2 regions of the Bacillus sp. LQ01 genome follow, and region 2 is predicted to be linked to the other one. Evidence: a T-box and tRNA genes for the amino acid it is inferred to sense, from the RefSeq annotation. Region 2 holds a T-box; the other holds one or more tRNA genes.

Region 1 (3,435 bases), on a different contig from region 2:
CTGTCTCACCAGTTTTTACTTCAATTGTTTTATAAGATACATCCGTTTCTTTTTCTGTTTTGTTCTCTTTATTCTGCTGACTGTCTGTGTTTTCTTTTTTAATCGTTTGAGCAGCAGTTGTTTTTTTATATGAACTTAACATCGGTAAAGTACCGATTTTTATATCGTAATAAAATATATAACCGAGAACAAGCACGAATAGGAATATACCTAATCTCTTCATATTCTTCACTCCTTTGCTAGGAATATATGCTTGTCCAAAAAAAAAATGCCTATTTAGGCATTTTTTTTCGTTCTTATTTTTCTTTCGGTTTTGGAACTTCTTTAATCGTTAAGTACAGAACAATTAAAACAACTGCGATATAGATGAATGTTGATCCAGGTACGACAATCTTACATGCATCCATAATCATAAAGAAGATTGTTGGGATTGTGTAGCTGTATGCAGTTAGTGTCCAAACTTGTTTATAGGATAGTTTACGTTGACCGCTCATAGCAGAACCGATGAACGCAAGTAAAGTCACACCTACAAAAGTGATGAATAATTGGAATAGGTACACTAAGAATCCAATAACAAATAATAAAATTGGATAAATATTATCGAATAAAGAAATAAATTCTTGTAGATCTTTTTTCTCAAGAGATGCACCTAACAAATCGTTATAAGAATACGTTTGTATTTGACCATTTCCCATAGAGACTACTTTATCTTTTAAAACAAATAAACCTGTTTTATTTTGATATTTTTCTAGGTCTGTTGAATTTGGATCAAATACGAAAAGTGCATTTCCTTCTTCTTTTTCAATAGGTTGATCAATATCGGCTTTTAGTTCGCCATTTTCAATTTTAAAATCAGGTAAATCTTTATCGATGACTTGATTTACCATGCTTACACCATCTTGGATAAAACTACCGTACAAAAAAGTTCTTGGAATAGTAGTAATTAAGCAAAGTAGCATAATATACAAAATGGTTTTACCGATTTTTTGAAAACGGAATAGCGCCATATCTTTAGGCGAGTATATGCTTTTTACGAATTGGGTAAATATGGACATAGATTCACTTCCTTTATGTATGTATAAAATCATTGTAACGTAGTAATCTAGAGAATCTCAAGATATATTATATTTACATATAGTGGAGATAACTAAATTTCTTTTATTAACTTTCTTCTTTTAAATAAGAAAAATACAATTGACACTTTTCTTTTCTATATGGTAAATTTATCTTACATTTCTTAAAGAGCATATCCGATAGGAATTCCTTTATTTGATATGTTGTTACATACATAATTGTGGACCCTTAGCTCAGCTGGTTAGAGCAGACGGCTCATAACCGTCCGGTCGTAGGTTCGAGTCCTACAGGGTCCATATCCATTTCACATGTTTATTATGTTAGCAGGAAGCTTCCTTGTAGAAGGAAGCTTTTTTTACGGAATATATGAGCATTTTAATTGAAAAGAAGTGGGAATTTTGCTACTTTAATGATAGCAAGACAATGTGATTTATTTGTTTGCACCCTATGGCAATTAGGGTAGAATGAAGTTGTATGTCACTTAAGTGGCAATACATAAACTGGGAGGAATATAACAATGGCAAAACACGAATTACCAAATTTACCTTATGCGTATGATGCTTTAGAGCCTCACTTTGACAAAGAAACAATGAACATCCATCATACAAAACATCACAACACGTACATTACAAACTTAAACGCTGCTTTAGAAGGTCATGCAGAATTAGCTGACAAAAGCGTAGAAGAATTAGTTGCAAACTTAAACGAAGTACCAGAAGGAATCCGTACAGCAGTACGTAACAATGGTGGCGGACATGCTAACCATACATTCTTCTGGACAATCCTATCTCCAAATGGCGGAGGACAACCTGTAGGTGAACTTGCAACTGCAATTGAAGCAAAATTCGGTAGCTTCGATGCATTCAAAGAAGAATTCGCAAAAGCTGGCGCAACTCGCTTCGGTTCTGGTTGGGCTTGGTTAGTAGTAAACAATGGTGAGTTAGAAGTAACAAGCACTCCAAACCAAGATTCTCCTTTAACTGAAGGTAAAACGCCAGTTATCGGTTTAGATGTTTGGGAGCATGCTTACTACTTAAACTACCAAAACCGTCGTCCAGACTACATCGGTGCATTCTGGAACGTTGTAGATTGGAACGCTGCTGAAAAACGTTACCAAGAAGCAAAATAATTGTAACAAATATAGAATAAGCTAGGGGAGAGCCCCTAGCTTTTTTCTATGCTTTCCTTTTACATAATTGGGCTTGTCTTTGGAAGACTAGAACATGAAGTAAAGGAGAGTTGTGTATGAAATGGAAACATATAATTGGTGACGTTGAAGTGAATCGGGATTTAGTGTTATTGCTCCTTATAGGAGGTTTATACACGCTCGCAATTTCTTTATCGAATACGTTTGTAAATATTTATTTATGGAAACAAACACAAAATTATGTGAATCTTGGCTTGTATAATTTAGCCAGCGTGGTATTACAGCCTCTCACATTTCTTGTAGGGGGGAAATTAGCGAAACGTATCGATCGCTCGATTTTATTACGAATAGGGGTAGGAACGCTCGCAATTTTTTTTATCGTTGTCTTAGTAGCAGGGAAAAGTGCTTCTCAGTATATTCTATTAATGGGGGCTCTTTTAGGAGTAGGATACGGTTTTTACTGGTTGGCTTTTAACTTATTGACATTTGAAATTACAGAACCAGAAACAAGAGATTTCTTTAATGGGTTTCTTGGACTTCTTACATCCTTCTCTGGGATGATTGGACCAATAGCAGCAGGATACACAATTTCACGTATGGAGAAATGGAGTGGCTATACTGTTATATTCTTTCTTTCATTAGTTCTATTTGCAATTGCTGTCGTCTTAAGCTTCTTTTTATCTAAAAGAGAATGTGAAGGGCGTTATGAAATCGTGCAAGTATTGAAAGAACGACGGATTGATAAAAATTGGGGAAAGATTACACGAGCTCATTTTTTCCAAGGATTGAGAGAAGGAACGTTTATTTTTGTCATTTCAGTATATGTTTATTTAGCAACTAATAGTGAGTTCGCATTAGGGAAATACAGTTTAGTGAACTCTGCTGTATCCTTTGTATGTTATTACTTAGTTGCTCGTATGTTAAAGAAGGAGTGGCGAAAAAAAGCAATTTTACTTGGAGGCATTATTTTATATGCTGTCGTCTTTTTAGTTATTTTCAATGTTACATACACGAAATTACTTATTTATGCGGCATGTATTGCAATTGCATATCCTATTTTACTTGTTCCGTACGGATCAATGACATATGACGTAATTGGTAGAGCAAAAAATGCGAGAGAATGGCGTGTGGAATATGTCGTTGTTCGGGAGCTGTGGTTAAACGCCGGAAGAATCTGTTCCATTTTAAGTTTTTTATGTGCTGTACTATTCTTT
Region 2 (3,435 bases):
ATCTACTAAATCAACTGGATCTAGTGCATTTCCTTTGCTTTTAGACATTTTCTGCCCTTCTTCATCTAAAACATGCCCTAGTGATAACACTCGTTTATACGGTACTTTTCCTGTATATAGTGCTGATACTGCTAATAAACTATAAAACCAGCCGCGTGTTTGATCAATTCCTTCTGCAATAACATCCGCTGGAAACTGCTCTTCAAATAACTCTTTATTTTCAAATGGGTAATGATATTGTGCAAATGGCATAGAACCACTATCAAACCAAACATCAATCACTTCTGGTGTACGATTCATTGTGCCTCCGCATTTCCCGCAGCACACTTGTACTTCATCTACATACGGCTTATGCAATTCCAAATCTTCTGGTGTTTCTTTCGTACTATACTTTCTTAATTCGGCAATGCTCTTCGGTGCGAACTGATGATTGCAGCTTTCACATTCCCACACGTTTAATGGTGTTCCCCAATATCTATTTCGGCTAATATTCCAATCCACCATATTTTCTAAAAACTTACCAAAACGTCCATGTTTCATATGATCCGGATACCAAGTAACAGAATCATTATTTTGTAAAAATGTATCTTTAATTGCAGTTGTTCGGATTAACCAACTTTCTCCTGCATAATAAAGTAGTGGTGAATCACAACGCCAGCAATGCGGATAGCTATGTTCATATTTTTCTTTATGATACAGTAAACCTTCCTTCGCTAAATAACGAACGATATCCACGTCACAATCTTTTACAAATTTCCCTTTCAAAAATGGTACTGCTTCTGTATACTCACCTTTTTCATCTACAACGTGCAAGAATGACAATCCTTCACTTTGAACGACTCTATAATCGTCCTCTCCATATGCTGGAGCAATATGAACAAGTCCTGTACCACTATCTCCCGTTACAAAATCTGCTGCAATAACGCGGTAACCATTTGTAACTTCTTTCATCGGAAATGGCGCTGTATAAGATGTGTTTAATAATTCTTCGCCTTTATGAACAGATAATACTTCATAGTTCTCTTTTAATACTTCTTGTACACGTTCTTTCGCAACAATGTATACATGACTTTCTTGTTTTGCTTTAACGTATTCCATATTTGGATGGACAGCAAGCGCAACGTTTGCTGGAAGTGTCCAAGGTGTCGTTGTCCAACCTAAGAAATACTCATTTTCACTATCTTTCACTTTAAACTTCACAGTTGCACTTAAATCTTTTACTGTTTTATACCCTTGTGCAACCTCATGTGAGCTCAATGAGGTTTGGCAGCTTGGGCAGTATGGTGAAACTCTATGTCCTTTATATAACAATCCTTTTTCATGGATTGTTCCCAAAATATGCCATACACTTTCGATATATGGATTCTTTAAAGTTACATATGGATCATCCATATCTACCCAATAACCAATACTTTCAGTGAATTCACGCCACTGCTTCTCATATGTGAAAACACTCTCTTTACACTTTTGAATAAATGGTTCAATGCCATATTCTTCGATCTCATGTTTACCAGAAATACCAAGTTGCTTCTCAACGCCTAATTCTACAGGTAAACCATGTGTATCCCATCCCGCTTTTCTTAACACTTTATAACCAGCCATCGTTTTATATCTTGCTACTAAGTCTTTAATTGTTCGTCCAAGTGCATGACCTACATGCGGTAGTCCGTTCGCCGTTGGTGGTCCTTCATAAAATACGAAAGACTGTGCGCCTTCTCGATTCTGAATTGATTGTTCGAAAATATTTTGTTCGTTCCACTGTTTGCGAATTCGCATTTCTCTTCCTACAGCTGATTCTTTTACATCTACTTTTTCCATATACAATCACTCCTTTGAATATTTTAAAGCACACAAAAAACCCGTCCCTATAAAGTAGGGACGGGTTTACCCGCGATACCACCCTAATTCTATTAGCTTTTTCACTAATAGCACTTAGCAACGTACTATCATACGTGTTCTTTGTAACGGTAGACATCCGTCCGGGCTTACTTACTTTCAGCCTCGGCTCCTCGGAGATGATTTTCAAATAACGTCTGCACACCGGCTTTCAGCAATATACCGGCTCTCTGGAGAGCAGCTCACTATTTTACTCTTTCTCGTCTTCAGATTTGTATACTTTGTTAAAAGTTATTTTATGCCATTTAGCAACTAATTGTCAACTAATTCAAAATATATCCTTATCTTTTTTCCCTATTCTTATACAATTACTTTTCAAATTCTCGCAATGCTGCTAAATTTTCATCATCCTCAATAAGTTCAGCAAAGAATCCCGATTCATCCTCACGAAGGACAAATTCAAGCTCTTCCTTCGCCTCTTCATTTCTATTTAACTGCGCTAAATAACAAGCACGATCATATCTTGCTAACAAATCACTCGCGTCAATTATTAATACTTCATTTGTTATTTTTTCCGCCTTTATCGTTTGGCCGACACCATGATATGAAGATGCTAAAGAAAGAAGAATTGCTGTTTCATTTGGATGATGTACAGAAGCATTTTCTAATACATGAATTGCCTCTTCAAACCTTTCTTGACTTTGATATATTTCTCCTAAAGCAAGAAATGCTCTACTTACAAACGGTGTTTGCTCTGTTAATTGTAAGATAATCTTTTCTGCTTTTCTTTCTTCCCCTGCTTTAAAGAATACTTGTGCTTGCAGAAGAAGAGTATCATAATCATCTGGTAGTTCTCGAACCATTTGTTTCGTTAATTCCAAAGCATCTCTTAACATATCTTCTTCCTCGCACTCAACGAAAAGATTTACAAGTTGCTTCGCTACGTCATAATCCCATTTATTTTCTAGTGACGTGTGTAGAATCTCTATTGCTTCTTTATTCATCTCGACATTCTCATAAAATAGCGCAAATCGCTGTGCTGCCATACTATTTTTCGGATTTAACTTTAAAGAGATTTCATATAAATCAATTATCATAGTAACCATTGAAATTTCTTTCGCACGATTTTTCATACGATAAAAAGCTCTCGTAATGATAGATCGTTTCGGCTGTTCATGCAGCTGGCGTTCAATCCATATTTCCGTAACCGCAGCTGCAGCATACATGAATGCTGCACTTCTTTCTGCTTTTTTCACCTTTAATGTATGAAGAAAATCTCGTATGTTAGACAATTTTTTATGTTGCTCTACTGCTTTTACATAAACATCAAATATACGTTCATTATCAAAATCTTTTTGTATTACTTTCATTGCAACTTCAATTGCTTTTACATTTCTTTTTTTCACTAATACTTTTGCATAATGATATAGTACTTCTATATGCTCACCATCTAATTGTAGCGCGTATTCAATCTGTGCTTGTTCTTTATCTGTTTCATTCATCGCTCCATACACATATGCAATCGCATCTAAACGCCATATTTCAGGTACTTCGTCCGCTAATTGTTCTAGTTCAATCAGCAATTCTTCCTGAAGGTTC

The links. A T-box is a leader RNA that pairs with one kind of tRNA and senses whether it is charged. The one in region 2 lies ahead of ileS (isoleucine--tRNA ligase), so its partner is inferred to be a tRNA-Ile.
Region 1: it encodes a tRNA-Ile, which carries the amino acid that the T-box ahead of ileS (isoleucine--tRNA ligase) is inferred to sense. The anticodon was not compared.

Annotation. Positions count from the first base shown of each region.
Region 1 covers NZ_JBYEZL010000002.1:572,606-576,040, forward strand. The annotation lists gene yqfZ (protein YqfZ) at 1-223, opposite strand, end outside; gene yqgB (protein YqgB) at 297-1,055, opposite strand; tRNA gene AC22L0_RS15345 (tRNA-Ile) at 1,297-1,370, shown strand; gene sodA (superoxide dismutase [Mn]) at 1,592-2,203, shown strand; gene AC22L0_RS15355 (MFS transporter) at 2,320-3,435, shown strand, end outside.
Region 2 covers NZ_JBYEZL010000001.1:1,311,444-1,314,878, reverse strand. The annotation lists gene ileS (isoleucine--tRNA ligase) at 1-1,818, opposite strand, end outside; T-box leader at 1,872-2,112, opposite strand; gene AC22L0_RS06955 (bacteriocin-processing peptidase family protein) at 2,205-3,435, opposite strand, start outside.